3 regions of the Streptomyces sp. NBC_01171 genome follow, and region 2 is predicted to be linked to each of the others. Evidence: riboswitches for the same ligand, from Rfam matches in the RefSeq annotation. Region 2 holds a riboswitch; each other region holds the start of a gene.
The links. A riboswitch is a leader RNA that binds a small molecule or an ion and turns the genes downstream of it on or off. The one in region 2 is predicted to bind thiamine pyrophosphate.

Region 1 (10,162 bases), 1.5 Mb from region 2:
TGCTGGGCCACACCGACCGAGCCGGTGCCCGTGGCCAGGTGCGAGACCGGGACGCCGAAACGCTCCGCCAGCTCGGCCATCAGGCCGCCGCACGCCATGTCGGGGTAGCGGTTGAACTCGGCGAGGGCCGCCGCGACCCGCTCCATGACACCGGGCAGCGGGGGATAGGGGTTCTCGTTGGAGGACAGCTTGTAGGCGGCCGGACCGTCGGCCGAGGCGGGCCTGCCCGGCTTGTAGGTGGGGATACCCTCCAGCTCGGCGCGCAGCTTGGGGCTCGTCTCGCTCACCGCAGTCCTCCTCGCGACCACCGGCGGACCGTCGACGCCGCCGGCATCCAATGCTCCTCACCTTATGAGGATTCGGCTCGCTTGCGTACCGGTGCGCCGCCCTTCCACGACGCCGGGGCGTCCTGGGCCGCGCCGGGCGACTGGCTGCGCTTTAGGGGGCGCACCGCGCATTTGTCCATGCGCCGGTGGCTCGCGCCGTAGCGCGCATCCCCCGTGAAGGTGAGTTGAGACCTCTTCGAAACATGGGGCACTTGGCAGGCCCACGCGCGTCGACAAGACACGTCCTGCCATCGGACCGGCCAACTGACTTGCTTTCAAAGGCGGTTGGAGCCTGACGACCATGCAGAAACGTGCCTGTCAACGCATGCATATGCGTCCGCCCTACCCCACCACAAGAGCCCTACTATCGGCTCGCCATGACAGCAGCAGGGAAGCACCAGGTGAGCCGCGCGGAAACCTCCCGGCGGGGCAGCCGGCCGGGACGGGCCGGCATCAGAGACGTGGCCGCCGCCGCCGGGGTCTCCATCACGACCGTCTCCGACGCCCTCAACGGCAAGGGGCGGCTCCCGGATGCCACCCGCCGCCATGTCCGCGAGGTCGCGGACCGACTGGGCTACCGGCCCTCGGCCGCCGCCCGCACCCTCCGTACCGGCAAGTCCGGCCTGATCGGCCTGACCGTGACGACGTACGGGGATGAACCTTTCACCTTCACGGAGTTCGCGTACTTCGCCGAGATGGCGCGGGCCGCCACCTCCGCCGCGCTCGCCCGCGGGTACGCCCTCGTCATCCTGCCCGCGACCTCCCGGCACGACGTGTGGTCCAACGTCGCGCTGGACGGCACGGTCGTCATCGACCCCTCCGACCAGGACCCGGTCGTCAGCGAACTGGTCCGGCAGGGTTTACCGGTCGTCTCCGACGGCCGCCCGGCCGGCTCCCTCCCGGTCACCGCCTGGGTCGACAACGACCACGAGGCCGCCGTCCTCGGCATCCTCGACCACCTCGCCGCCGCCGGAGCCCGCCGCATCGGCCTGCTCACCGGCACCACGACGGACACGTACACACACCTGTCCACCACCGCCTACCTGCGCTGGTGCGAGCGGGTCGGCCAGGACCCGGTCTACGAGGCGTACCCCGCGCACGACCCGTGCGCGGGCGCCGTCGCCGCCGACCGGCTGCTCGCCCGCCCCGACCGCCCGGACGCCGTCTACGGCCTCTTCGACCCCAACGGCACGGACCTGCTCGCAGCCGCCCGGCGCTACGGCCTGCGCGTCCCGGAAGACCTGCTGCTGGTCTGCTGCAGCGAGTCCACCGTGTACGCGACCACCGAGCCGCCCATCACCACGCTCTCGCTGAAGCCGCGCCGCATCGGCACGGCGGTCGTGCAGCTCCTCATCGACGCCATCGAGGGGGTCGAGTCGGACCAGCCGGTCGAGCAGGTGATACCGACGGAACTGATCGTGCGCACCTCCTCCCAGCGCCGCCCGCCGCGCACCACGGTCAGCCCGCCGCGGGCGCCGGAGCGGGACTGACGGAAACCGGCCCGAGGGGGGTCGGAGGGGTCCGCGAGGCGTGGCGGGGGTCTGCCGCGCCTCGTCGAACCGGGGCGGACGACCGCCCGGCGGGCCCCCGATCCCGAGCGGGCAACCGGCCGGACTCCTGCCCAATCGGGACGAAAGCCCCCGTGATCAGGGACCTCACCGTGATTCACCACCCCTGGGTCATCACATGGCGCGACGCGCATTCCTATGATGGGCGCACGACACCGCGGGCCGCTGCGACCAGGCAGTCCGAAGCGGTGCAGCTTCGGCGCGATGGTGGAGGGGTCTGATGACTCAGGGGGCCGGTCTGGGACCCGAGACGGAGCGTACGGCGACGTTGCGCGACTTCCGGGTGCCCGCGTACGTCCATGAGACCGGTCCGTACGCCGACGTGCACCCCGGTGACGTCGTCCCTCCGCACGAGGAGGAGCACCCCGACGGGTACACCCCGACCGAGCGCGACCTGCCGGTCATCCAGCGCGGCGACACCCTTCCGCCGCCCGTCGAGCCCGCTCCCGCCCCGGCGCCGCAGCCCGAAGCAGGTCCTGGCCCGCTGTTCGTCGTGGGCGACGTCCACGGCTACATCGAGGAGCTGCTGAGCGCGCTGCGGGAGAAGGGCCTGGTCGACGAGGACGGCCAGTGGTGCGCGGGCACCGCCCGGCTGTGGTTCCTCGGCGACTTCACCGACCGGGGCCCGGACGGCATCGGCGTCATCGATCTCGTGATGCGGCTGTCCGCCGAGGCCGCGGCGGCCGGCGGCTACTGCAAGGCGCTCATGGGCAACCACGAGCTGCTGCTGCTGGGCGCCAAGCGGTTCGGCGACACCCCGGTCAACTCCGGCGCGGGCACCGCCACCTTCCAGGCGGCCTGGCTGCTCAACGGCGGCCAGAAGACCGACATGGACCGTCTCCAGGACCACCACCTGCAGTGGATGGCCCGGCTCGACGCGGTCGAGGAGGTCGACGGCCATCTGCTGCTCCACTCCGACACCACCGCCTACCTCGACTACGGTGACTCGATCGAGGCGGTCAACGACACCGTCCGCGAGGCGCTGACCCGCAACGACGCGGACGAGGTCTGGGACCTGTTCCGCAAGTTCACCAAGCGCTTCTCCTTTCGCGACGAGGGCGGCGCCGACGCCGTGCGGTCCCTCCTGGATACGTACGGCGGCTCCCGGGTCGTTCACGGCCACAGCCCGATCCCCTACCTGCTCGGCCAGGTCGGTTCCGAGGAGGGCGAGGAGCGGGGCGAGCCCCACGTCGAGGGTCCGCACGTCTACGCCGACGGCCTCGCCATCGCCATGGACGGCGGCGTGACCATGGCCGGAAAGCTGCTGGTCCAGCAACTCCCGCTGGGCGCCTGACCCTTCACCGCGCCGCCCGGCACCGGACCGGGACGGCGCGGAACCGGCATCGGGCATCGCCGCAATTTCCGGCAACCCCCTGTCTCCGTGCGGTATGACAGCTCTACCATCGGCTTATCCGTAGCAGGCTCCCCTCCGTTTCTGCCCGACGGCTCGTCCCCATGCGAGCCCCAAGCCCTACGGAGCATCGGGGGATGCACATGAACAGCGTTCCGCAGCACCTGCTGAGCGAGGACCGCCGGGAATTCGAGCGGCTCCTCGATGAGGCGCTGCGCTCCGCACCCGAACACCCGGAGCTGTCCGCCGTCGGACAGCGGCTCAACCCCGAGCAGTTGCGCACGATGGCGCTCAGCGCCACGGCTCTCATCACGGCGGCCGCCGCCGCCGAGTACCAGCACTACGTCAAGGCCCGCGAGGAACTGCGCCATCCGGCACCGGCCGCCGAGACGGCCGTCACCGAAACCGCCCCGGCGGAGGCGGAGTCGGGCGCCCTCGGGCTCGCCGCCGCCCTAGGTGAGACGGCCGAGGCCGCCGGTGCGGGCGCCAGCGCGATGGTCGCCGTCCTCGCCCCCGTGCTCGCGGGGACGGCCGCCGTGATCTTCCTGCTGGTCGGCTACATCCTGCGGATGGTCGCCCCCGGCCAGCAGTTCGGCCGGACCATGGTCACCGTCGGCTGGGTCTTCGGCGCCGTGACGGCGGCGGCGATCCTGGCCGCCGGGGTGGCGCTGCTGCTCACCGCGCTGCGCAACAGCTCCTCCGCCGAGGCCGCCGCCCAGGCGGAGGCCCGCGAGGCGGTGGCGAGGGCACAGGAGGAGTGGCGGGACGCCCTGCTGGAACGCGGCATCCTGCCCTTCCTCCGGGACGCCCTCGCCCAGCCCGGCGCCCCCGCCGCCCAGCCCCTGCCGGCCCCCGGCCCGAGCCGGATGCCGCGCCTGGGCTACGGCCGCCCCGGCTTCACCAGCCCCGACGACGGCACGGCCACCGACCGGCCCCGCTTCAGCAGCCCGGACTACTCGAGCCCGGACTTCGGCGGCCCGGAACACCAGCCGGACTAGCAGCCCGGCCGGTGCCCGGTCCGGCTAGGGGGCGTCTCGTTGACCATGACTGATCAACGAGGCACCCTCTAGGACCGGTCGTCCGCGATCGGCAGGTAGACCCGGTTGCCCTTGGCCGCGAACTCCAGGGACTTCCTCGCCATGCCCTCCTCGATCTCGGCCCGGTTGCCGCCGTGTTCGCGCCGGATGTCCTGCGAGATCTTCATGCTGCAGAACTTCGGCCCGCACATGGAGCAGAAGTGGGCCGTCTTGGCGGGTTCCGCCGGCAGCGTCTCGTCGTGGAACTCCCGTGCCGTGTCCGGGTCCAGGGCGAGGTTGAACTGGTCCTCCCACCGGAACTCGAAGCGGGCGTCCGAGAGCGCGTCGTCCCACTCCTGGGCGCCGGGGTGCCCCTTGGCGAGGTCGGCCGCATGGGCGGCGATCTTGTAGGTGATGACGCCGGTCTTGACGTCGTCCCGGTTCGGCAGGCCCAGGTGCTCCTTGGGCGTGACGTAGCAGAGCATCGCCGTGCCCCACCAGGCGATCATCGCGGCGCCGATACCGGAGGTGATGTGGTCGTAGGCCGGTGCGACGTCGGTGGTCAGCGGGCCGAGCGTGTAGAACGGAGCTTCATCGCAGATCTCCTGCTGAAGGTCGATGTTCTCTTTGATCTTGTGCATCGGGACGTGACCGGGGCCCTCGATCATCGTCTGTACATCGAAACACCTGGCGATCCGGTTGAGTTCTCCGAGCGTGCGCAACTCCGCGAACTGCGCCTCGTCGTTGGCGTCCGCGATCGACCCGGGCCGCAGACCGTCACCGAGCGAGTAGGTGACGTCGTAGGCGGCGAGGATCTCGCAGAGCTCCTCGAAGTTCTCGTACAGGAACGACTCCTTGTGGTGCGCCAGGCACCAGGCGGCCATGATCGAGCCACCGCGCGAGACGATGCCGGTCTTCCGGTTCGCCGTGAGCGGGACGTACGGCAGCCGCACACCGGCGTGCACCGTCATGTAGTCCACGCCCTGTTCGGCCTGCTCGATCACCGTGTCCTTGTAGATCTCCCAGGTCAGCTCCTCGGCCCGGCCGTCGACCTTCTCCAGCGCCTGGTAGAGCGGCACGGTGCCGATGGGCACGGGGGAGTTGCGCAGCACCCATTCGCGGGTGGTGTGGATGTTGCGGCCGGTGGAGAGGTCCATGACCGTGTCCGCGCCCCAGCGGGTCGCCCACGTCATCTTCTCCACCTCCTCCTCGATCGAGGAAGTGACCGCCGAATTGCCGATGTTGGCGTTGACCTTCACCAGGAACCGCTTGCCGATGATCATCGGCTCGATCTCCGGGTGGTTCACATTGGCGGGCAGCACGGCGCGGCCCGCCGCGATCTCGTCGCGGACCACCTCGGGAGCGACGTTCTCCCGGAGCGCCACGAACTCCATCTCGGGCGTGATCTCCCCCTGGCGGGCGTACGCGAGCTGCGTGACCGCCCGGCCCGCGCGCCCCCGCCGGGGCTGGCGGGGCCGTCCCGGAAAGACGGCGTCCAGGTTGCGCAGCCCGCCACGCGGCGAGGTGTGCTTGATCCCGTCGTCCTCGGGGCGGGCCGGACGGCCCGCGTACTCCTCGGTGTCGCCACGGGCGACGATCCAGTTCTCCCGCAACGGGGCGAGCCCCCGGCGGACATCGGTGTCGGTTTCCGGATCGGTGTACGGGCCGGAGGTGTCGTACAGCGTGACCGACCGCCCGTTGGTGAGGTGCACCTGACGGACCGGCACGCGCAGGTCGGGGCGCGAACCCGCGACATACGCCTTGTGCCAGCCGATGGACTTCCCGGCCTCCTCGCCCGACGAGCTGTTCGTCGCGTTCTGTGTGGAGGCAGGCGTGCGTGCGTCCTTGTTGGTCATGAGACCTACTCCCTACGCCGGCATTACCCGGTAACAGGTTCGGCGGTCGACGCAGCGATTCCCGTCCGCAGATGTTCCCGTTGAACCACGTTCCACGTGAAACATCGCAACGACGGAGGTCAGCGCCCTCTCAGCCCGGTGCTCCGAGCTCCCGCGTGTGCAAAGGTGCCTCCACGCTAGCGCCCCATGTGACGGGATGAACAGTGGGCCTCCCCGGTTCTTGCAATGATCGGGCCGTGACCACGACGCAGCAGCCTCCCTATCCTCCTCCCGGCCCGGCCCACCGGCCCGGCTCCGGACCAGGTCCCGGCGACGGGAGTGGACGTGGGCACGGCGGGCACGGGCATGGCGGGCACGGCTCGGGAGGCGGGCACGGCCACTCCCACAGTCACGGCCCGGCCGCGCCGGTCTCCCAGCATCTGCGCAAGGTCATCGCGGCCATCCTGATCCCGTTCAGCGCGGCCGTCGTCGTGGGTCTGGTGGTGCTGTGGCCCGGAGGCGCGCCCCCGCACCAGCGCACCGGCGTGGGCTTCGACCGCCAGACGCAACAGGCCACCGTCACCCAGGTCACCTCGGTGAGCTGCCAGGTGGGCGGCGCGGGCGGGCGGGCCCCCGTCAGCGATCCCTCCGCCACGGGCACCGGTCCGGCCACCCAGGAGGACAAGAAGGGCCCCTGCAGGAAGGCGACGGTCCGGGTCGACACCGGCAAGGACCGGGGCCGTACCTTCACCGAGCTGGTGCAGCCGGACCAGACCCGGCAGTTGCACCAGGGCGACAAGGTCGTGGTCGCCTACGAGCCCAAGGCGCCGAAGGAGCTCCAGTACGCGGTCACCGATCTGGACCGCAAGTTCCCCATGGCACTGCTCGCCGGGATCTTCGCGGTCGCCGTCGTGGTGGTGGGCCGGCTGCGCGGCGTCATGGCGCTGGTGGCCCTGGCGGTCAGCTTCCTGGTGCTGACCCTGTTCATCCTGCCCGCGGTGCTCCAGGGCTCGGACCCGCTGCTGGTGGCCGTGGTCGGGTCGAGCGCGATCATGCTCATCGCCCTGTACATGTGCCACGGCCTCTCCGCCCGGACCTCCGTGGCGGTGCTCGGCACCCTGGTCTCGCTGCTGCTGATCGGCGTCCTCGGCTCGCAGTTCATCGGCTGGGCCGCACTCACCGGCAACACGGACGACAACACCGGCCTGATCCACGGGCTCTACCCGTCGATCGACATGAGCGGTCTGCTGCTCGCGGGCGTCATCATCGGCTCGCTGGGCGTGCTGGACGATGTGACGGTCACCCAGACCTCGGCCGTGTGGGAACTGCACGAGGCCAACCCCTCGATGGGCTGGCGCGGGCTGTACCGGGCGGGAATCCGCATCGGCCGCGACCACATCGCATCCGTCGTCAACACCCTGGTCCTCGCCTACGCGGGCGCCGCGCTGCCTCTACTGCTGCTGTTCTCCATCGCGCAGAGCGGCGTGGGCACCGTGGCCACCAGCGAGCTGGTCGCGGAGGAGATCGTGCGCACGCTGGTCGGCTCGATCGGCCTGGTCGCCTCGGTACCGGTCACCACCGCGCTCGCCGCCCTGGTCGTCTCGGCCGACCGTCCCGCGGCCGGTACGGCGGCTCCGGCGGGCGCCCAGCCCGTCGCGGCGTCGGGCGGCCGGGGGCGGCGCCGGAAGCGCTGAGCGGGGCGCCGGGGGGTGCCGGACCCCGAACCCTTGCAGAAGCGTTTCTTCAAAGGTTCCCGGAGCCCGGTCGAGCGCTCGGCTCCCCTCGGCCCCGCCGCTTCAGCCCGCGCTCTGCTCCTCGGCCAGGATGCGGCCCAGCGCCTCGTCGAGGTGGGTGTCGAAGTCGGCCAGCGCACCCTCCTGCCCGAGCGGCACCAGCTTGTCGGTGCGGTCGAGGAACGCCACGAGCGGCGGCGTCGAGGAGCGGAACAGCGCCTGGTCGCCACCCACCTGAAGCCGGATCAGCACCTCGCCCAGCACCTCGCAGTCGACGGGGGAGATGTGCACATCCCCCTCGCCGCACGGCCGGCCGACCCCGTCGATCATCAACTCCCGGCCGAAGACCCAGGTCACCGGGGCGTCACCGGGCAGATGGAAGGTGAGCCGCACCGCATAGGGATCACTCGTCTCGTAGCGCAACTCCACCGGAATTCGGAAGGAAAGCTCCTCCGAGACGAGGAAGCTCATCATGACTTCTGCCTGTACGGACTCGCGCATCGCCTACCCCGTCATAAGACATCGACTGGCCGGGTTTAATCCCTGACTGGGGTCAAATCTAGCTGAACGTACATGGCAGATCACAAGGAGTGAGTTTTCAGATGCTGATAGAGAGCGCCAGCGCGCCCATGTGACGGCCCATTTCCGTCTGCAACCTCCTTGTCATGCGCGGCAGTTGATCTTCCTGATGAGCCGGGAGCGAAATCGCCATCGTCGCGGCGGTTGTACCGACAGTGATCGGCACCGCCGCACAGACCGCGCCAAGGGCGTACTCCTGCCGCTCCACCACCGGTTCCATGCGCCGGGTCCTGGCCAGCCGCCTGAGCAGGGCATCGTTGTCGCGGACCGTGTAGGGGGTGAGGGAGCGCACCGGGTAGCGCGCGAGGTGGTCGCGGCGGGCGTCGTCGTCCAGTTGGGAGAGCAGGCATTTCCCGACGGCGTGGGCGTGTCCCGTCTCGCGGAAGTCGGCCCACTCCGCGACCGCGGGTGTCTCCCGCGAGTCGGCCACGCACATGACCTCGATCTCGCCGTCCCGGTACATCGCGTAGTACACCGGGGTGCCGATCCGATCGCGCCAGTGCGCGAGAGTGTCGGCCACCGTGCTGCGACGTTTCTGCTGCGCTCCGCTGCTACTGAGCCGGTCCGCCGCGTCGCCGAGGAAGAACCGCCCCTTGTCCCGGCGCAGATAGCCCTCGTGTACCAGGGTGCGCAGCAGGTGGTACGCCGTGGGGAGCGCGAGGCCCGTCTCGCGGGCCAGTTGCTTGGCGGGGGCGCCGTACTCGTGCGCGGCGACCGTCTCCAGCAGGCGCATCGCGCGCTGGACTGACCCGATGAGGGTCGCGGAGTGCTTGTCGGGGGCGGTGGCGGCGGGTGGCCGCTGCATCGGGGGCGCGCAGGACCGCGCCGGAGCCGGGGGTGCGTGGGGTCCTGCCGGGGCGGTGTCGACCGTGGCCAAGGAGTTACTCCCGAAGCGCGGAGGTGGGGGCGGCCCGTGCGGGGTGGACACGGGTGGGGTGCGTGCCGCCCGTGGGGTTCGGGGCCCCACGGGAGTTCCGGACTCTAACCGTCCACCACCGCGCGCGGACGGCCTGCCGGGGAAACTTCCCTCCCCCGAGGGAACCGGCGTTCCGTGTTACCGCTCCCCGTCGCCCCCGCGCGTCACCAGTCGCCGCGCGAGGAGGAACCCGCCGTGAACTTCCGCACCACGTAGATGAGTCCGCCGACCAGGGCGACGAAGAGCAGGAGCTTGAACAGCAGCCCGATCAGGAAGCCGACCACGGTCGCTATCAGGCCGCCGAACACCACCAGCGCGATGACCGGCACCGCGACCCACTTCACCCACCACGGCAAGCCCGTGAAGATCTCTCGCATCGCCTCGTCCTTTGCGCTAGCGGTTCTCGATGTCCCGCTTCGATGCTAGGGCCGGCGAGGGCCTCCGTGGGGGTCTCGCACCCCTTGTCGTCCCCTGATCCATCCCCTAGGGAACCCTGAGACCCGACCCTCACCCCTCAGGGGGAGAGAACACCACCAGGACCCGCAGATCCTCGCTGATGTGGTGGAACTTGTGGGACACACCCGCGGGCACGTAGACCACGCTGCCCCGCGCGACCTCGGTGGTCTCCAGCCCGACCGAGACCGAGGCCCGGCCACTGACCACGAAGTACACCTCGTCCTGGAGGTGGGGTTTCTGCGGGTCGTGGGAGCCGGCGTCGAGCGCGTACAGACCGACCGACATGTTCCGCTCCCGCAGGAACTGGAGGTAGGCGCCCTCGTTCGCGGCGCGCTCCGCCTCCAGATCGTCCAGCCGGAATACCTTCATCGCCGTCGTCCGC
Region 2 (10,162 bases):
GACTGGCGCAGGTCCAGCGGCGGCTCGTCCAGCGCGATCAGGAAGCCGAAGCCGACCGTCACGGCGGAGACGCCGAGCGGCAGCATCAGCAGCGCGTCGAACCCGCGCATCAGCCGGCCCGCGTCCCGGCGGGCCAGCGCGGCGGCGGCCAGGGCGCCGACCACCAGGGCGATACCGGTGGCGGCGACCGCGTACTCCAGCGAGGTCCACACCGCGTGCAGCGGCGCCACCAGGAACGTACCGCCGTCGGCGTCGGACAGCGCCCGGTAGTAGGCGAAGCCCGGCGCGTCCAGCGAGCGGCGCACCAGCACGCCGAGCGGCAGCACCAGCAGCACCGCGACGGTGGCCAGCACCCCGCCGAGCAGCGCCCACTGGCCGGCGCCGCGCGGACGGCGGGCGGTGACGGAGGCGTCGACCAGGCGCAGCGCGGTCTCCCGGCGCCGTACCGTCCAGGCGTGCACGGCGAGGATCGCGCCGACCGCGGCGAACTGCACCAGGGTGAGGACGGCGGCCGTGGTCAGGTCGAAGACCTCGGAGGTCTGGCGGTAGATCTCCACCTCCAGGGTGGAGAAGGTGGGGCCGCCGAGGATCTGGACCACGCCGAAGGAGGTGAAGGTGAACAGGAAGACCATCAGCGCGGCGGCGGCCACGGCGGGGGCCAGCGCGGGGAGGGTCACCTGGCGCCAGGCGCGCAGCGGGGAGGCGCCGAGCATCCGGGCGGCCTCCTCCTGCCGGGGGTCGAGCTGTCCCCAGAGCCCGCCGACGGTGCGGACGACGACGGCGTAGTTGAAGAAGACGTGCGCCAGCAGGATCGCCCACACCGTGGTGTCCAGGCGGACGCCCCAGAGCTCGTCCAGCAGTCCGCCGTGGCCGACCAGGGCGAGGAACGCGGTGCCGACGACCACCGTGGGCAGCACGAACGGCACGGTGACCACGGCCCGCAGCACCTGTTTGCCGGGGAACTCCAGCCGGGCGAAGACCCAGGCGGCGGGCAGCGCGATCAGCAGGGTGAGCGCGGTGGAGGCGAGCGCCTGCCAGGTGGTGAACCACAGCACGTGCCGGATGTCGGAGCGGCCCAGCACCTCGGCGAACCGCCCGAGGTGCCAGGTGCCGTCGGCCTTGAGCCCGCGCGCGGTGATCGCGGCGACGGGCCAGGCGAAGAACAGCGCGAAGAACGCGACGGGCAGGGCCATGAGCCCCAGCCGCGCCGCGCTCCCGCGGCTTCGCCGTCCGGCCGCTTCGGCTACTTCAGTACGAGCGACGTCCACGAGCTGACCCACTGGTCGCGGTTGGCGGCGATCTTCTCGGGCGCCATGGTCTGCGGGTCCTTGACGGCGGGACCGTACTTCGTGAACTCGGCGGGGACCTTCGCGTCCTTGATCACCGGGTACACGAACATGTTCAGCGGCATGTCCTGCTGGAACTGCTTCGACAGCAGGAAGTCGAGGAACGCCTTGCCGCCCGCGGGGTTCTTGGCGTGGTTCAGCAGGCCGGCGAACTCGACCTGGCGGAAGCAGGTGCCGTCCGCCACGCCGGTCGGGGCGGTCGACGGCTTCTTCTTGGCATAGATCACCTCGGCAGGCGGCGAGGAGGCGTACGACACGACGAGCGGCCGGTCACCGCCCGCCTTCTTGCCCTCCGACGAGCCGGAGAACTCCTGGTAGTACGCCTGCTCCCAGCCGTCGACAACCTTGACGCCGTTGGCCTTCAGCTTCTTCCAGTACCCCTCCCAGCCCTTGTCGCCGTAACTCGCGGCGCTGCCGAGCAGGAAGCCGAGGCCGGGCGAGGAGGTGGCCGCGTTCTCGGTGACCAGGAGGTTCTTGTACTTCGGGTCCGCGAGGTCGGCGAAGGTGCGCGGCGGCTTCAGCTTGTGCTCGGTGAAGTACGCCTTGTCGTAGTTGACGCAGATGTCGCCGTGGTCGACCGGGGTGACGCGGTGCCTGTCCCCGTCGAGCTGGAAGGCGGGGTCGACCTGGCCGAGGCCCTTGGCGGCGTACGGCTGGAAGAGGCCGTTGTCGAGGGCGCGGGAGAGCAGGGTGTTGTCGACGCCGAAGAAGACGTCGCCCTGGGGGTTGTCCTTGGTGAGGACCGCCTTGTTGACGGCCTGCCCGGCGTCGCCGTCCTTGAGGACGCGCACCTTGTAGCCGGACTGCTTCTCGAAGTCCGCGATCACGCTCTTGGACGCGGCCCACGAGTCGTGGCTGACGAGGGTCACGGTCTTGGTGTCCGCGCTCCCCTTGGTGTCGGTGGACCCGCACGCGGAGAGCGTGAGCAGGCCGAGGCCGACCGCCGCGGCCACGAAGGTCTTGGTGTGCACTGGTGGTCCTCCTGGGTGGGCCAGGAAGAGACGCGGCCCTGCCCGGACTCCGCGTGGGAGGCCGGGCAGGGCGCAACAGCTTGAGTGATGACCGAACTTCCTACCCAGAATGACCTGGGCGAGGTTCAGAGGGTCTGCGGCCTGGTTGCCGCACTCTCAGCGCTGTGGCGCTCCCCTGTCGGAATATGCAGATGTATGACTGGTATGACGTTGTACTGACCGGCCCAGGTTACCGCTCGGTGGCCGCGAGCTGGCCACACGCCCCGTCGATCTCCTGACCGCGGGTGTCCCGGACGGTCACCGGCACGCCGTGCGCGGCGATGGCCTGCACGAACGCCTTCTCGTCCTCGGGACGGGAGGCGGTCCACTTGGAGCCGGGGGTGGGGTTGAGCGGGATCAGGTTGACGTGCACGGGCCTGCCCTTGAGCATCCGGCCGAGCCGGTCACCGCGCCACGCCTGGTCGTTGATGTCCCGGATCAGGGCATACTCGATGGACAGCCGGCGGCCCGACTTCTCCGCGTACTCGAACCCGGCGTCCAGCACCTCACGCACCTTCCACCGCGTGTTCACGGGGACGAGGGTGTCGCGCAGCTCGTCGTCGGGGGCGTGCAGGGAGATCGCCAGCCGGCACTTGAAGCCCTCGTCGGCGAAGCGGTGGATGGCGGGGACGAGGCCGACCGTCGACACGGTGATGCCGCGCTGGGACAGGCCGAGGCCGTCGGGGGCGGGGTCGGTGAGCGCCCTGATGGCCCCCACCACTCGCTTGTAGTTGGCGAGCGGCTCGCCCATGCCCATGAACACGATGTTGGAGAGCCGGGCGGGGCCGCCGGGTACTTCCCCGTCCCTGAGCGCGCGCATGCCGTCCACGATCTGGTGCACGATCTCGGCGGTGGACAGGTTCCGGTCCAGGCCCGCCTGCCCGGTCGCGCAGAACGGGCAGTTCATCCCGCACCCGGCCTGGCTGCTGATGCACATGGTGACCCGGTCCGGGTACCGCATCAGCACCGACTCCACGAGCGTGCCGTCGAACAGCCGCCACAGCGTCTTACGGGTGGTGCCCTGGTCCGTGGCCAGATGCCGGACCACCGACATCAGCTCCGGGAACAGCGCCTCCCGCAGCCTCTCCCGCGAGCCGGCCGGGATGTCCGTCCACTGCTCGGGGTCGTGCGCGTACCGCGCGAAGTAGTGCTGCGAAAGCTGCTTGGCACGAAACGGCTTCTCCCCCGCCTCCGCGACAGCGTCCTTCCGCTCCGCGGGCGAAAGGTCGGCGAGATGCCGCGGCGGCTTCTTGGCTCCGCGGGGGGCGACGAAAGTGAGTTCTCCGGGCTTGGGCATGGTGGTACCAGTGTCTCAGATCGACTTGGGTGGCCCGGGCCACCGCCCACCACGGCCCCCGCAGGGCCCCCAACGGAAATAGGCCCCGCCCTGCCATCGCAGAACGGGGCCTATCCGAGACCGGAGTGCTCAGGACCCCACGAACGCCACCAGCAGCAGCCACACCACCGGGGCCGTCGGCAGCAGGGAGTCCAGGCGGTCCATGATTCCTCCGTGGCCGGGGAGGAGGGTGCCCATGTCCTTGATGCCGAGGTCGCGCTTGATCATGGACTCGCCGAGGTCGCCCAGCGTGGCGCTGCACGCGACCGCGAGGCCGAGGACCAGGCCCTGCCACCAGGCGCCGTCGTCGATGAGGAACTGCATGCACAGCGCGCCGGCGACCATGGCGAAGGCGACCGCGCCCAGCAGGCCCTCGCGGGTCTTGCCGGGGCTGATGCGCGGAGCGAGCTTGTGCTTGCCGAAGCGCCAGCCGACCGCGTACGCGCCGGTGTCGCTGACCACGGTGAGGACCAGGAACGTCAGCACCCGCCAGGCCCCGTCCTCGGCGGTGAGCATCATCGCCACGAAGGTCGCCAGGAACGGCACGTAGAACGCGGCGAAGACGCCGGCCGTGACGTCCTTGAGGTAGCCCTCCGGCGGCTGGGTCATCCGCCAGACCAGGACGGCCAGCGCGGTGAGCGCCATGGCGACCCAGGCACCCTCGGCGCCGCGCGCGTACCCGGCGACCACCATGGCCGCACCGCCCACCGCGAGCGGCACCAGGGGTGCCCTGATCCCCTTGCGCTCCTGGAGCCTGCTGGTCAGCTCCCACAGACCGACGACCACCGCGACGGCGACCACACCGACGAAGACGGCCTTGACGACGAAGAGCGAGGCGATGATCACCACGCCGAGCCCCACGCCGACGCCTATGGCCGCGCTCAGGTCGCGGCCCGCGGTCTTCTTCGGCACGGGCACCGGCTGAGGGGCGTCAGGCATCGGGTCGTCGTCCTGGTCTCCGCCATACGCGGGTACGTCGGGCACGCTGGGCATGGGGCGAGTCTGCTGCGCCTCGGGCGCATCGTAAGCGGGACCCGCCGTGACAGCCCCCTGGACAGGCCCACCCGCGGTGGGCCCCCAGTACCCGGCCTGCCCCGCCTGCGGCGGCGCCCCCCAGGAAGAGTCGCTCATCAGACTTCGAGCAGCTCCGCTTCCTTGTGCTTGAGGAGCTCGTCCACCTGCGCCACGTACTTGGCGGTCAGGTCGTCGAGCTCCTTCTCGGCGCGGCGGCCCTCGTCCTCGCCGACCTCGCCGTCCTTGATCAGCTTGTCGATGGCGTCCTTGGCCTTGCGGCGCACGGAACGGATCGAGACCTTGGCGTCCTCGGCCTTGTGCTTGGCGACCTTGATGTAGTCGCGGCGGCGCTCCTCGGTCAGCTCGGGGAACACCACACGGATGATGTTGCCGTCGTTGCTGGGGTTGACGCCCAGGTCGGAGTCACGGATCGCCTGCTCGATGTTGCGCAGCGCGCTCTTGTCGAACGGGGTCACCACGGCCATGCGCGGCTCCGGCACGGAGAACGAGGCGAGCTGGTTGATCGGCGTCGGGGCACCGTAGTAGTCCGCCACGATCTTGTTGAACATCGCGGGGTGCGCACGGCCGGTGCGGATCGCGGCGAAGTCCTCCTTGGCGACCACGACGGCCTTCTCCATCTTCTCCTCGGCTTCGAGGAGGGTCTCTTCGATCACCACTTGCTCCTGCGTGTCTTGAGTAAGGCCCGGCCGCGGTGCCCGATCGGGCGGCGAGCCGGCTGCGTCGCGTCTGCTTCCTGCACGGTTCCCGACCGGCAGGACATTGTCCATCCCCCGGCCGGGGCGCGTCCCGTCCTTGCCCCGGACGGGTCGCGCCGGTGGGGCGGGGTCGCCGGTCAGTCCCGGCTGCCCTCGTCACCCACGAGCGTGCCGATCTTCTCACCCTTGACGGCCCGCGCGATATTGCCCTCGGCCAGCAGCTCGAACACGAGGATCGGCAGGCTGTTGTCGCGGCACAGGGTGACGGCGGTGGCGTCGGCGACCTTGAGGTCGCGGGTGATGACCTCGCCGTAGCCGAGCGCGTCGAACTTGACGGCGTCGGGGTTGGTCTTGGGGTCGGCGTCGTAGACCCCGTCCACACCGTTCTTGCCCATGAGCAGCGCCTCGGCGTCGATCTCCAGGGCGCGCTGGGCGGCGGTGGTGTCGGTGGAGAAGTACGGCATGCCCATCCCGGCACCGAAGATGACCACGCGGCCCTTCTCCAGGTGCCGGATGGCGCGCAGCGGGATGTACGGCTCGGCGACCTGGCCCATGGTGATGGCGGTCTGCACGCGGCTGTCGATGCCCTCCTTCTCCAGGAAGTCCTGGAGGGCGAGGCAGTTCATCACGGTGCCGAGCATGCCCATGTAGTCGGAGCGGGCCCGGTCCATGCCGCGCTGCTGCAGCTCGGCGCCGCGGAAGAAGTTGCCGCCGCCGATCACGACTGCGATCTCGGCGCCGTCACGCACGACGGCGGCGATCTCGCGGGCGATCTTGTGCACCACGTCCGGGTCGACGCCGAGGCCACCACCGCCGGAGAAGGCCTCTCCGGACAGCTTCAGCAGAAACCGGCCGCGCACTTTGCCGTCGTCGCTCTTCTGGGCCTTGGTGGTCATGGAGATCCCGCCTCTTTCACGTGTTGCACATACGAAGAAGGCCATTGCCGGTGGGTCGCTTCTCGCTCCCTTGCGCGGCAATGGCCTCCTCGTCAGATCTGCTGCCGTCCGCCGCACAGCCGCGGACGGCGGTCTGCGCGGACGACTGCTGTCGACCCTATCGGGGTCACGCGTCGATCGCGGTACGGACTCAGATGCCGACCTTGATGCGCGAGAAGCGCTTCAGGGTGACACCGGCCTCGTCCAGCACCTTCTGGACCGACTTCTTGTTGTCCAGGGCGTACGGCTGGCCGAGCACCGTGGCGTCCTTGAAGAAGCCGTTGAGACGACCCTCGACGATCTTGGCGATCGCGGCCTCGGGCTTGCCCTCGGCGCGGGTGGTCTCCTCGGCGATGCGACGCTCGGACTCGACGACCTCGGCCGGCACGTCCTCCTTGGAGAGGTACTTCGGCGCGAACGCGGCGATGTGCTGGGCGATGCCCTTGGCGACCTCGGCGTTGGGCTTGTCCAGCTCGACGAGGACACCGATCTGCGGGGGCAGGTCGGGCATCGTGCGGTGCATGTACGCGGTGACGTAACCGTCGGTGAACTGCGCGAAGCGGTCCAGGACGATCTTCTCGCCGAGGTTGGCGTTGGCCTCGTCCACGAACGCCTGGACGGTCTTGCCGGGCTCGATCTCGGAGGCGAGGAGCGCCTCGATGTCGGCCGGCGAGGTCTTGGCGACGTGCTCGGCGATGGCGTTGGCCACGGCCTGGAACTTGTCACCCTTGGCGACGAAGTCCGTCTCGCACTTCAGCTCGACGAGGACACCCTCGGAGTTGTCGTCGGCGATGATGGAGACCACGGCGCCGTTCTCGGCGGAGCGGCCCTCACGCTTGGCGACGCCCTTCTGGCCCTTGATGCGCAGCGCCTCGACGGCCTTCTCGACGTTGCCCTCGGCCTCGTCCAGCGCCTTCTTGCAGTCCATCATGCCGGCGCCGGTGAGCTCACGGAGCTTCTTGACGTCGGCGGCGGTGTAGTTCGCCATGAGTCTGTGAGTCTTTCTGGAAGTCTTGGGAGATCGGAGATCCGCACGGGCCCGCGACCGGCCGGTGGCCGGGTCGCGGGCGTCGTGTCGGGCTACGGATGACGGGCGGGGGCGGGGTTCGTGCCGCCCCCACCGTCAGCGCCGGTGTCAGGCCTGCTCGGCCTTGGGGGCCTCGACCTCGGCGGCAGCCGCGGGGGTCTCGACCTCGGCGGCAGCCTCCTCGACGGCCTCGGAGACCGGGGCGTCGGGGGCCGGCGACTCGGCGGCGATCTCGACGGCCTCGGCAGCCTCGTCGGCCTTCTTCTCGCCCTCGAGCAGGTCGCGCTCCCACTCGGCCAGCGGCTCGGCCGCGGCCTTCTCGCCCTTGTCACCGGTGGCGACGCGCGAGCGGGAGATGAGGCCCTCGGCGACGGCGTCGGCGATCACGCGGGTGAGCAGGGTGACGGAGCGGATCGCGTCGTCGTTGCCCGGGATCTTGTAGTCGACCTCGTCGGGGTCGCAGTTGGTGTCGAGGATGGCGACGACCGGGATGTTGAGCTTCCGGGCCTCGCCGACCGCGATGTGCTCCTTCTTGGTGTCCACGATCCAGACGGCGCTGGGCACCTTGGACATCTCGCGGATACCACCGAGGGTCTTCTCGAGCTTGGCCTTCTCGCGGGAGAGGACCAGCAGCTCCTTCTTGGTCAGACCGGAGGCGGCGACGTCCTCGAAGTCGATCTGCTCGAGCTCCTTGAGGCGCTGCAGACGCTTGTAGACGGTCGAGAAGTTGGTGAGCATGCCGCCCAGCCAGCGCTGGTTGACGTAGGGCATGCCGACGCGGGTGGCCTGCTCGGCGATGGCCTCCTGCGCCTGCTTCTTCGTGCCGACGAACATGACCGTGCCGCCGTGGGCGACGGTCTCCTTGACGAACTCGTAGGCGCGGTCGATGTACGACAGCGACTGGAGCAGGTCGATGATGTAGATGCCGTTGCGCTCGGTGAAGATGAAGCGCTTCATCTTCGGGTTCCAGCGACGGGTCTGGTGACCGAAGTGGACGCCGCTCTCCAGCAGCTCCCGCATCGTGACGACGGCCATGGCCATCTCCTTGAGTTTCTCGGTTGTGCCGCGTCCGCCGGACGGCGGTCGCGCCTGACGCCCGCGGTGCGCCGTGCCGCGAAGGACCGAGGGGCGCTTGTACGAACCCTGTGACGGGCTTCGTACCGGGGCGTGCGAAGTCGACCCGGTGACCCGGATCGCCAGAAGAAGTGTACGGGACGGCCAGGGCACCGGGTGACGCCGCTGTCCACAACCGGCAGGTTGTCCACAGATCCCGCCAAGATCGGCCGTCGAACGACAGGGTTCTCGCATGCGACCACTGGTGCGATACGTGACGAACTGGGCGATCCCGCCACTGCTGTTGACCTTCGCGGTGCTCACGCCCCTGGCGTGGGCGGACCCGCCGCCTCCGGAGAAACCGCCTGGTGAGCGGGTGCCCGCGCTGGCCCGGACCTGGCCGGTGGGGACGCGTCCGGCGGTGCTGCGGGGCTGGGAGCCACCCGCCACCGTGTACGCCGCCGGGCACCGGGGCGTGGACCTGGCGGCGGCGCCGGGTGCCCCGGTGCGGGCGGTGGCGGCAGGCCGGGTGTCGTACGCGGGGCGGGTGGCGGGCCGGGGCGTGGTCGCGGTGGCACTGGGGGGTACGTCGCTGCGGACGACGTACGAGCCGGTGCGCACCGAGATCAAGGAGGGTACGGAGGTGGGTGCCGGGGAGGTGGTGGGGACGGTGGAGGGCACCGGGTCGCACTGCCCGGAGGCGTGCGTGCACTGGGGGCTGCTGGACGGCGAGACCTATCTGAACCCGCTGGACCTGCTGCCGCCTTGACTGCTCGGCCGTGGTCCGTCCCGGCTGCTGCCGGTGCTGGGGGTTCCGGTGCCGTCCGGTTGAGCGGTCTCAGCCCCGGACGCTCAGCCCCGGACGCCGCGCAGCGCCATGGCGACCGCGGCCTCGGTGATCACCTCGGGGTGCTCGGCCGCACCGAGTTCGATACGGCGCACGGCCGCGTCGACGACGCCCTGGAGCAGCATCGCGGCGAGCCGGGGTTCCTCGTGGCCCAGGCCGGCCAGCGCCTCGACGATCATCGCCACGAGCCCGCCGTGCGCGGCGCGGATCTTGTCCCGCGCACCGGAGTCGAGTTCGCTCGCGGAGATCGCCACGACGGCCCGGTGCCGCCGGTCCCCGACCAGGGCGAGCTGGCGGCGCACATACGCCTCGACCTTGTCCTCGGCGGTGGGCGCGTCCGCCATCGCGGTTTCGACCTCCGCCGCCCAGACGGGGAAGTCGACCTCGCACAGCTCCTCGACCACGGCGGCGCGCGAGCGGAAGTACTCGTACACCGACGACCTGGCAAGTCCGGTGCGCTCCGCGAGCGCGGGGAAGGTCAGCGCGTCCGTCCCGCCCTCGGACAGCAGGGTCCGGGCCGCGTCCAGCAGGGCGGCTCGCTGCATCGACCGGTGCTCGGCCACGGAGGCCGCTCGAATCCTTGGCACGCACCCACTTTACGGACCGGCCGCGAAACGCGGCAGGAGTCAGCGTCCGAAGCTCGCCAGCTTGGCCCGGAGCTGGAGCACCGACTTGGTGTGGATCTGGCTGACCCGGCTCTCGGTGACGCCGAGGACGTTGCCGATCTCGGCGAGGGTCAGCCCCTCGTAGTAGTAGAGCGTGACCACGGTCTTCTCGCGGTCGGGCAGGGTGTTGATGGCCCGCGCCAGGAAGCGGCGCAGCTCCCGGTCCTCGGCCACTTCGACGGGGTTGTCGGCGGCGGTGTCCTCCAGGGTGTC
Region 3 (10,162 bases), 3.0 Mb from region 2:
TCGTCGACCAGCGTCTCGGCCGCGTCCAGCGTCTCCACCGGGTCCGGCAGCAGCGTCCGTTCGTCGGCCACGACCTCCAGCTTCACCAGGTCGGTGCCGAGCGCCTCGCGCGCCAGCCGGGCGGTCAGCACCGCCTCCCCGGCGGTGAAGCAGCCCGCGGTGTTGGGCAGCACGCGGATGCCGAGCTTCTCCAGCACCGACAGCACCGAGCCGTGTGCGCCGGGGTCGACCCGGCGCATCGCCACCGTGGTCAGCTCGGTGCCGGACGCGATCAGCGAGCGCTCCAGCACGTCCAGGCTGGGGGCTCCGCCGGTGCCCATGATCAGCCGGGAGCCGAGGGTCAGGTCGCCGAGGACCAGGGGATCGACGGTCATGGTCAGCCTCCCTGCACGGCGGTGAGGATCTCGACCCGGTCGCCCTCGGCGAGGCCGGTCTCGGCCCACCGGGTGCGCGGGACCACGGTCTCGTTGACGGCGGCGGCCACCCCGGAGGGCGCCGGGGTGAGCACGCGTACGACGGCGTCCAGGGCGGTGCCGGGCGCCACCTCGCGGCGCTCGCCGTTGACGGAGATATTCATGCGGAGTGCTCCAGGGTCGCGGTGCGGGCGTCGGTGGCGAAGCGGTGCGGGGTGAAGGGGCGGGCCACCTCGGGCAGGCCCGCGCCGCACAGCACGTCGGCCATGACGTCCCCGGTGACGGGCGTGAGCAGCACGCCGTTGCGGTGGTGCCCGGTGGCCAGCAGCAGGCCGTCGAGGCCCGAGGGGCCGAGCAGCGGGGCGTTGTCGGGGGAGCCGGGGCGCAGCCCGGCCAGGGTCTCGGTGAGCGGCAGCTCGGTGATGCCGGGTACCAGCTCATGGGCGTCGCGCAGCAGCTCGTACACCCCGCCCGCGGTCACCGTGGTGTCGTAGCCCAGCTCCTCGCTGGTCGCGCCGATCACCAGCTCGCCGTTCTCGCGCGGCACCAGGTACACCGGTCCGCCGCGCACCACGGCCCGCACGGTACGGCTCAGGAACGGCCGGTACCGGGGCGGTACCGACAGCCGCAGTACCTGCCCCTTCACCGGGCGCACCGGCGGTACGAGCGCCTCGGGCACCCCCTCCAGGCGCCCGCTCAGGCTGCCGCCCGCCAGCACCACCTGCCCCGCGGCCAGCGCGGTGCCGTCCGCCGTGGTGACCCCGGTGGCCCGGCCCCCGGCCACGTCGAGCCGCGCGGCCCAGGTGCGGTGGAAGACCACCCCGGCCCGCTCGCAGGCGGCGAGCAGCGCGGCCGCCAGCCGCCGGGGGTCGATCTGGTGGTCGCCGTCGGCCCGCAGCCCGCCGCGCACACCGGGCGCCAGCATGGGCTCCAGCCGCCGGCACTCCCGCCCGGACAGCCACTCGGAGTCCAGCCCGCAGCGGAGCTGGAGGTCGTGCACCTCGCGGAGCTGGGCGCGGTCGTCGGTGTCGAAGGCGACGGCCAGCGTGCCCGAGCGGCGGTAGCCCAGATCGTGGCCGGTGGCCTCGGTCAGCTCGGCGGCGAACTCGGGATAGCGGCGCGCGGAGGCCAGGTTGAGGGCGAGCAGACCCTCCTCGCCGTGGTGCAGCTCGGTGACCGCGGCCAGCATCCCGGCCGCGACCCGCGCGGCCCCGCCGCCGGGCTCGGGGTCCACGACGGCGGCGGTGAGCCCCCGCCCGGCCGCGCGCCAGGCGGTGACCAGGCCGATGATCCCGCCCCCGACGACGAGGACGTCCGGGGCACCGGGTTGTTCGGACGTACGTGACGGCATGGACGTCTCGCCCCTCCCTTCGCCGGCATGACCCGGATCAGGTTCGTACGGTCGGAGGCCGCCAGCCTCCCTCTCAGCCCGGTGCGTCCGGGCTCCCGCGAGTGCTTGTACGGTGGCCAGCCTAGCCGCCCGCCCAGCTCACCCGTAAGGGAGCCCTCGCCATGCCACGCTCGCTCGACGGACTCACCCTCGCCCCCGTGGCGGACCAGGCACCGGGCCAGGTGGGCACCGGGACCCGGTTCGCCTACCACGAGAGCGACGGGCGGATCTGGGCCGAGTATGCGGGCGGCGACATCGCGCGCGGCCACCTCGTCGGCACCCGCGCCGGGGACCGGCTGGACTTCCGCTACGTGCAGCTCCGGCACGACGGCACCACCGCCTCCGGGCACTGCGTCTCCACCGTGGTCGAGCTGCCCGACGGCCGGGTCCGGCTGGAGGAGGAGTGGGAGTGGGAATCCGGGCCGGGGGCGGGCACCAGCGTGGTGGAAGAGGTCGGTGCCGCCGCGCACTGACTGACGGTGGGTCAGGTGACTTAGGGTGGCGATGTGAGCGAGCAGAGATCTTCGGAGGGTTCGGTACAGGAACGGCGCGTGGTCGTCGTCGGGGCGGGGATGGCCGGGGTGCAGACCGCCGTCGCCCTGCGCGAACAGGGCTTCACCGGCCCTGTCACCCTGATCGGCGCCGAGCCGCACCAGCCGTACGACCGGCCCCCGCTGTCCAAGGCCATCCTGCTGGGCACCGCCGACGGTTCCGCCTTCGACGTGGACTTCGCCTCGCTCGACATCGACCTCCGGCTCGGCTGCGAGGCGTTCGGCGTCCGCCCCGCCGACCACGAACTGGACACCGCCGCCGGGCCCGTCCCGTACGACGTGCTGGTTCTCGCCACCGGCGCCGAACCCGTCCGGCTGCCCGGCACCGACCAGGCGCCCGGCGTGCACCTGCTGCGCACCCTGGACGACGCCGAGCGGCTGCGCCCGGTGCTGGCCGCGCAGCACGACGTGGTGGTCGTCGGCGCGGGCTGGATCGGCGCCGAGTTCGCCACCGCCGCCCGGGAGGCGGGCTGCGCGGTGACCGTCGTCGAGGCCGCCGACCGCCCGCTGGCCGGAGCACTGCCCGCCGAGGTCGCCGCCCCGATGACCGCCTGGTACGCCGACGGCGGCGTCACCCTGCGCACCGGCGCCCGGGTGGCGGCCGTCGAGCCCGGCGCGGTGGTGCTGGACGACGGCGTCCGGCTGCCCTCCGACGCGGTCGTGGTCGGCATCGGCGCCCACCCCGCCACCGGCTGGCTGGCCGGCTCCGGCATCGCCCTCGGCCCGCACGGCGACGTGCTGGCCGACGACCGGCTGCGCACCTCCGCCGAGGACGTGTACGCGGTCGGCGACTGCACATCCTTCCCCTCGGCCCGCTACGCCGAGCGGCTCCTCGTCCACCACTGGGACAACGCCCTCCAGGGCCCCCGTACGGTCGCCGCCGACATCCTGGGCGAGGAGGCGGCGCCCTACGACCCGGTGCCGTACTTCTGGTCCGAGCAGTTCGGGCGGTTCGTGCAGTACGCGGGCCACCACGCGGCCGCCGACCGCACGGTGTGGCGCGGCGACCCGGCCGACCCCGCCTGGACCGTGTGCTGGCTGCGCGAGGGCCGCCTGGTGGCCCTGCTGGCGGTGGGCCGCCCCCGCGACCTGGCCCAGGGCAGACGGCTGATCGAGGCGGGCCGGCTGATGGACGCCGAGGCCCTGACCGACCCCGCGCTCCCGCTGAAGCAGGCCGTCGTCGAGTAGCGCGGGGGCACGTGCGCGCAGTGGCCCGACTACCGGCTGTCGGTGGGGGATGGCAGGCTAGATGTCGTGACCGAGATTGACACCAAGATCGACGCTCTTGTCCCCGCCTGGCTCACCCTCCCCGACATCGCCGAAAAGCTCGATGTCGAGGTGACGCGTGTACGGCAGTTGGTCAAGGAGGGCCAGCTCATCGCCGTACGCCGCGGTGAGAACCGCGCGCTGCACGTCCCCGCCGCCTTCATCGACGAGGACAAGGTCGTCAAGGGCCTCACCGGCACCCTGACGCTCCTGCGGGACAACGGTTTCACGGTCGAAGAGATGATCGAATGGCTCTTCACCCCGGACCCCTCCCTGCCCGGCACCCCCGCGCAGGCCCTCAGTGAGAACCGCGGCACGGAGGTGAAGCGCCGGGCCCAGGCGCTGGCCGTCTGACCCACCGCGCCCAGACCCTGTCGTCAGAGTCCCGCCTGCGGGACTCTGACGACAGCGCCCGCACGCAGCACGACCCGCACACCGAACACCGGGGGACCCACCGCATGCCCGACACCGCCCGCGCCCGCCTCGCCGACGCCCGGCTCTACCTCTGCACGGACGCCCGCAAGGAGCAGGGCGACCTCGCCGAGTTCCTGGACGCGGTCCTGGCCGGCGGTGTCGACATCGTCCAGTTGCGCGACAAGGGCATGGAGGCCGCCGAGGAGCTGGCCCACCTGGAGGTGTTCGCCGACGCCTGCGCCCGGCACGGCAAGCTGCTCGCGGTCAACGACCGGGCCGACGTGGCCCACGCGGCCGGAGCCGACGTGCTCCACCTCGGCCAGGGTGACCTCCCGGTGCCCGCAGCCCGCGCGATCCTCGGCGACCGGGTCCTGATCGGCCGCTCCACCCACGCCGAGACGGAGGCCGCGGCGGCCGCCGTGCAGGACGGCGTGGACTACTTCTGCACCGGCCCCTGCTGGCCCACCCCCACCAAGCCCGGCCGCCACGCCCCCGGCCTCGACCTGGTCCGGTACACCGCGAGCCTGAACACCGAGCGCCCCTGGTTCGCCATCGGCGGCATCGACCGGACCAACCTGGACGAGGTGCTCGACGCGGGCGCCCGCCGGGTGGTCGTGGTCCGCGCGCTCACCGGCGCGGACGATCCCGGTGCCGCGGCGGCGGAGTTCGCCAAGCGGCTCCGCGAGATCTGAGCGGGCGCCGTCCCAGGGAAGGAAGCCGTCCCAAGGGATGGACAAGGGCCCGGCAATTCGGCCAAATCGCCGGGGTCCGGTTGGGTCACCGCCCACCCGTGGCTAACCTGCGGGTATGGCCCTCGGAACCGCATCCACCAGGACTGATCGCGCCCGGACCGTCCGGGACATCCTCGCCACCGGCAAGACGGCGTACTCCTTCGAGTTCTACGCGCCGAAAACCCCGCAGGGCGAGCGCAACCTGTGGAACGCGCTGCGCAGGGTCGAGGCCGTCGCGCCCGACTTCGTCTCCGTCACCTACGGCGCGGGCGGCTCCACCCGTGCCACCACGGTGAAGGAGACCCAGCAGATCGTCGTCGACACGACGCTCACCCCGGTGGCCCACCTCACCGCCGTCGACCACTCGGTGGCCGAACTCCGCAACATCATCGGCCAGTACGCGGACGCCGGCATCCGCAACATGCTCGCCGTGCGCGGCGACCCGCCCGGCGACCCGATGGGCGACTGGGTCGCGCACCCCGAGGGGCTGCGGTACGCGGCCGAACTGGTGCGCCTCATCAAGGAGTCGGGAGACTTCTGCGTGGGCGTCGCCGCCTTCCCGGAGATGCATCCGCGCTCCGCCGACTGGGACACCGACGTCTCCCACTTCGTCGACAAGTGCCGTGCGGGCGCCGACTACGCCATCACGCAGATGTTCTTCCAGCCCGAGTCCTACCTCCGGCTGCGCGACCGGGTCGCCGCCGCGGGTTGCGAAACCCCCGTCATTCCGGAGATCCTGCCGGTCACCAGCGTGAAGATGCTGGAACGGCTGCCGAAGCTGAGCAACGCGCTGTTCCCGCCCGAGCTGAAAGAGCGCATCCTCTCGGCGAAGGACGACCCGGCGGCGGTACGCTCCCTGGGGATCGACTTCGCCACGGAGTTCTGCGCCCGGCTGCTCGCCGAGGGAGTGCCCGGACTGCACTTCATCACGCTGAACAACTCCACGGCGACGCTGGAAATCTACGAGAACCTGGGCCTGCACCACCCCCCGCGGGCCTAGACCGGCCGCACCGCGATGGGACACACTGCGTAACGGTCACTGGGAGAGGGGCGTACATGGGCTGGACGGTCCTCTACATCGCGTTCGGCGTCGTCGCGCTGTGGTTGCTCGGCGAAGTGCTGCTGCAGTACAAGGCGCGGCTGCGCTGGCGGCTGCTCGCCTTCACCGGGTTCCTCGGTGTGGTGGTCGGCGTGCTGATGCCGTCGGTCGTCGTCATCGGGCTGGGCGCCATCGCGTTCGCCGTCGGGCAGACCTACGTCACGCTGTCGTTCCGCAAGGGCTTCGCGGCCGGCTGGGCCGTCAAGCGCCCCGACGACGAGGAGGCGGGACCCGTCACCCGGCGCCGCCGCGGCCGCGCCGAGCACCAGGACCCGGTCCTCGGCACCCCCGACCCGGACGAGTCCGCCGACTTCGGCCAGGACCATCCCGGCCCGGAGACCGCGGCCTACGCAACCGACGGCTACGACCACGACGACGCCTACGACCGCGACGACGTGTTCACCCCGGCCCGCCCCGACCCCACCGCCGCCGAGACCACCTCGGTCTACGAGCCCCAGCCCATGCCCGACGACACCGGCAGCTACGGCGTCTACGGCGACGGCAGCCAGGCCCAGCCCCAGCCCCAGCAGACCGACCAGGCGTACGCCTACGACTACTCGGGCTACGACCAGCAGGGTTACGCCCAGAACGGCTACGACACCGGCGCCCAGCAGGCGTACCCCGGCTACAGCGACCCGTACGGCCAGGGTTACGAGGGCGGCTACGACAACTCCGGGTACGCGCAGCAGGGTTACGCCCAGCAGTCCTACGGTCAGGACGCTTACGGCGGCCAGGGCGAGACCCCGGCGGGCGGGGTGTGGGTGCCACAGCAGCGCACCGACGAGAACTACAACGGCGAACTCCCGCCGGAACAGCAGCAGTACCCCTACCAGGGCCAGACCCAGCAGCAGAACACCGGCTACGACGAGCAGTACCGCTACTGAGAGCGGCTCACGTCGAGCCGCGGAACTCCGGCCCCTCCACGACGAGTCCGGCCACCATCGCCCCCGACATCCCCGCGTGCGGCAGCCCGCCGCCGGGGTGGGACCAGCCACCGACCCGGTACAGGCCGGGCAGGCGAGTGGAGTTGGCCGGGTGCAGGAAACCGCCGTCGCCCGCCGCCAGTGAGGGGGCGGGGACCGCGCCGTGACGGGCGCCGGTCTCGGCAAAGGTGTGGTCCGGGGTGCGGATCTCGTGCCAGAGCAGGCGGTCGCGCAGGGCCGGGATCGCCTTGCCGGCCGCGTCGAGCAGGATCTCCGCGTGGCGCGGGTCCCCGTCCAGGCCGGCGGGCAGGGTGGCCCACACCACCGCCGACTCGTGGGCGTCGTCCGGGCGCAGCGCCGGGTCGTCGGGACGCAGCACGGTGACCGTGGGGACGGGGAAGGGATCGCCGCCCGGGTTCGCCAGGAAGTCCAACTCGGCCTCCGCGTCCGGGGCGTGGACGATCGTACGGTGCGCGGCCCCCTCCTCGCGGGTGCCCCTCAGCGCCAGCAGCAGGGTGAGCCGGGTGGCGCCGCGCTCGCCGGGGCGCACATCGCCGGTGCCGTCCAGCGGGCGGTCAATCAGGCGGCCGAGCAGGGCCGGGTCCACGTCGGCCACCACGTGGTCGGCGTCCGCCACCGTGCCGTCGGCCAGCTTCACGCCCGCCGCGCGGCCGTCCTGCACCGTGATCCCGGTGACCTCGGCGCCGAACACGAACTCCACCCGGCGCCGTACACAGCGCTCGTACACCGCGCGGGCCAGCTCGCGGATGCCGCCGCGTACGTACCAGGTGCCGAAGGCGTGCTCCAGGTACGGCAGGACGGCCGCGCTCGCCGGGGTGGTGCGCGGGTCCAGGCCGTGGGCCAGGGCGTGGCCGGTCAGCAGGGCACCCAGCCGGTCGTCCCGCAGTTCCCGGTCGGCGACCTCGGCGAGGGTGGTGGCCCGGCGGGTGCGCAGCAGGCGCTTGTGCGGGACGGCCGGGTAGGGCTCGCGCTCCGCCAGCACCTGCCAGTTGGGCCACAGCGGCTCCTCCAGCAGGGGGCGCCGGGTGCGGTCCCAGGCTTCGCGGGCCCGCACCAGGAAGTCGCCCCAGCGCTGCCCGACCCCGGCGCCCAGCGCCCCGTCCAGCGCCGAGACGACACCGGCGCGCGAGGCGTTGGGCACAGCGACTCCGGTGCCGTCGGCGAAGAGGTGGCGGGAGGAGGGGTCGACCTGGACCAGCTCGACCAGGTCCTCCAGCGGCTCCTTGCCGGTCTTCAGGAACAGGTCCCGCCAGACCGCGGGCAGCGGCAGCAGACCGGGGCCGGTGTCGAAGGCGAACCCGTCCCGCTCGAAGCGGCGCACCGCTCCGCCGTACGTGTCCGTCCGCTCGTACACCGTCACCCGGTGGCCCGCGACGGCCAGCCGGGCGGCCGCCGCCAGCGCGCCCATCCCGGCGCCGATCACCGCAATCCGTGCCATGACCGCGACTTTACCGACCACCACCGACAGCGTTCCCCCGGGCCCGAACGCGGGGCTGTGAGTACCCGTACCTAGACGCACAGATGAGTAGCCGCGCGGATGGGCCGGAGGCGGCCCGGACGGGAGAGTGGAGACACGGCCAGGGGGCGCGGCCCGGCACCGCCGACACGGGGCGGCGGAACGGGCCCGCCCGCCGGCCGCTCCTTCCGCCGATCCGTCGGCGGAAGCGAGACACGGGGCCCGTGGCCGTCACGGTCACGGGGACCGCGGTGGGACCGTACGGGGGAGTACGGGGGAGAGCGAGGGCGCCGGACCGGCACGATGCGGTCCGGCGCCCTTCGCGCGCCCTGGGTCAGCCCCCGCTGACCCGCCCCTGGAGCAGCCGGGACAACGCGGAGTGCACGTCGTCCAGCGACCGCTCCGGCTGGAACGCCTTCCAGTCCAGCGCGGCCACCAGCACCATCCCGACCAGCGCGGCCGCGGTCAGCGGTACGTCGATCTCGTCGCTGAACTCCCCGGCCGCCACGCCCTCGCGCAGCACCCCCTCCACCACGGCCACGGCCTGCTGGCGCACCACCATCAGGGTCGACTGCCAGGCCCGGTTGGTGCGCCACAGCTCGGCCACGTAGAGCTGGGTGAAGGCCGGGTAGCGGTCGATGAAGACCAGGCCCGCGCGGACCATCGCGTCCAGCGCGTCCACCCCGCCGCCGCCCTCGTGGGCGGTGCGCTCGGCGGCCTCCCGCAGCGAGGCGGTGAGCAGGCCGACGCCGTGCCGCAGCAGCTCCTCGAAGAGCACCGACTTGCTGGCGAAGTTGTAGTAGACCGTGCCCTTCGCCACCCCGGCGCGCTCGGCGATCTCGTCCACCGTGGTCGCGGAGAACCCCTGCTCGGCGATGAGGGTGACGGCCGCCTCGTAGAGCTTCTGCCGGGTGGCCTCGCGGCGCGTGCTGCCGGCGGGCCGGGCGCTGGTGCTTTCCATGGACCCGATTCTCACAGGTGCGCCGGGCCGCCGGGCCGCCTCCGCCGCCCCGGCGCTCACAGGCTCAGCTCCGGGTGCAGCCGCTGGAGCGTCCACACCTGGCGGCGCCGGGCGGTGAGCGCGGTCAGCGCCAGGGCGCCCGCGGTGAACGCCGTCAGCACCACGCACGCCTGCCACACCGGGCCGAGCCCGCCGCCGGTGATCAGCCTGCGCAACGCCGAGACCACGTAACTCATCGGCAGGAACGGGTGGATGGTGTTGAAGAAGCCCGGACTGGTCTGCACCGGGTAGGTGCCGCCCGCCGAGGTGAGCTGGAGCATCAGCAGCGCCAGCACGAGGATGCGGCCGGCCGCGCCGAAGCGGGCGTTGAGCCACTGCACGATCGCCGTGAAGCACGCCGTGACCAGGAACAGGAACATGGTCGTCCCGGCCGCCCGGGCCATCTCCAGACCGATGCCGAAGTGCAGTACGGACATCAGCGCCGCCGTCTGGAGCACGCCCACCGCCAGCACCGGCAGCCAGCCCGCCAGCGCGATCCGCCAGGACGGGGCGCCGGCCGCCAGGGCGCGCCGGTTGAGCGGCGGGATCAGCATGTAGGCGACCATCGCGCCGACCCACAGGGAGAGCGGGATGAAGTACGGGGCGAACCCGGTGCCGTAGTTGGGGGCGTGGTGCAGGTCGGCGGAGGAGAGCCGGACCGGGTCGGCCATCACGCCGGTGCGCCGGTCGCGGGCGCGCTCGTCGTAGTCGGGGATCTTGCCGGCGCCCTCGTGCAGGCCGTCCGCCAGCCGCTCGGAGCCGTCCACCAGCTTGTACAGGCCGCTGTCCAGCGCCTTGGCGCCCGACTCGGCGGTGCCGATGCCCTGGTGCAGGGTGGCCGCGCCGGACTGGGCGGTGCCGAGCCCGGTGTGCAGCTTCTTCGCCCCGGCGGCGACGG

Region 1: it holds a riboswitch for thiamine pyrophosphate, as region 2 does, so the genes downstream of both, thiC (phosphomethylpyrimidine synthase ThiC) here and OG448_RS08390 (thiamine ABC transporter substrate binding subunit) in region 2, are expected to answer to the same signal.
Region 3: it holds a riboswitch for thiamine pyrophosphate, as region 2 does, so the genes downstream of both, thiO (glycine oxidase ThiO) here and OG448_RS08390 (thiamine ABC transporter substrate binding subunit) in region 2, are expected to answer to the same signal.

Annotation. Positions count from the first base shown of each region.
Region 1 covers NZ_CP108609.1:3,391,732-3,401,893, reverse strand. Annotated here, with positions in the region: gene hisC (histidinol-phosphate transaminase) at 1-287, opposite strand, end outside; gene OG448_RS15710 (LacI family DNA-binding transcriptional regulator) at 704-1,816, shown strand; gene OG448_RS15705 (metallophosphoesterase) at 2,115-3,188, shown strand; gene OG448_RS15700 (hypothetical protein) at 3,383-4,243, shown strand; gene thiC (phosphomethylpyrimidine synthase ThiC) at 4,312-6,117, opposite strand; TPP riboswitch at 6,110-6,282, opposite strand; gene OG448_RS15690 (YibE/F family protein) at 6,354-7,790, shown strand; gene OG448_RS15685 (SsgA family sporulation/cell division regulator) at 7,893-8,330, opposite strand; gene OG448_RS15680 (IclR family transcriptional regulator) at 8,428-9,285, opposite strand; gene OG448_RS15675 (DUF5326 family protein) at 9,489-9,701, opposite strand; gene OG448_RS15670 (cupin domain-containing protein) at 9,832-10,149, opposite strand.
Region 2 covers NZ_CP108609.1:1,850,666-1,860,827, forward strand. Annotated here, with positions in the region: gene OG448_RS08385 (ABC transporter permease) at 1-1,193, opposite strand, end outside; gene OG448_RS08390 (thiamine ABC transporter substrate binding subunit) at 1,244-2,317, opposite strand; TPP riboswitch at 2,397-2,504, opposite strand; gene rlmN (23S rRNA (adenine(2503)-C(2))-methyltransferase RlmN) at 2,547-3,653, opposite strand; gene OG448_RS08400 (phosphatidate cytidylyltransferase) at 3,783-4,823, opposite strand; gene frr (ribosome recycling factor) at 4,823-5,380, opposite strand; gene pyrH (UMP kinase) at 5,560-6,318, opposite strand; gene tsf (translation elongation factor Ts) at 6,509-7,345, opposite strand; gene rpsB (30S ribosomal protein S2) at 7,493-8,419, opposite strand; gene OG448_RS08425 (M23 family metallopeptidase) at 8,691-9,206, shown strand; gene OG448_RS08430 (TetR/AcrR family transcriptional regulator) at 9,290-9,847, opposite strand; gene whiG (RNA polymerase sigma factor WhiG) at 9,911-10,162, opposite strand, start outside.
Region 3 covers NZ_CP108609.1:4,864,632-4,874,793, forward strand. Annotated here, with positions in the region: partial or broken gene OG448_RS22410 (thiazole synthase) at 1-374, opposite strand, end outside; gene thiS (sulfur carrier protein ThiS) at 377-577, opposite strand; gene thiO (glycine oxidase ThiO) at 574-1,764, opposite strand; TPP riboswitch at 1,761-1,873, opposite strand; gene OG448_RS22425 (hypothetical protein) at 1,926-2,276, shown strand; gene OG448_RS22430 (NAD(P)/FAD-dependent oxidoreductase) at 2,355-3,542, shown strand; gene OG448_RS22435 (Rv2175c family DNA-binding protein) at 3,609-3,974, shown strand; gene thiE (thiamine phosphate synthase) at 4,079-4,726, shown strand; gene metF (methylenetetrahydrofolate reductase [NAD(P)H]) at 4,842-5,765, shown strand; gene OG448_RS22450 (hypothetical protein) at 5,822-6,748, shown strand; gene OG448_RS22455 (phytoene desaturase family protein) at 6,756-8,246, opposite strand; gene OG448_RS22460 (TetR/AcrR family transcriptional regulator) at 8,599-9,225, opposite strand; gene OG448_RS22465 (YhgE/Pip family protein) at 9,282-10,162, opposite strand, start outside.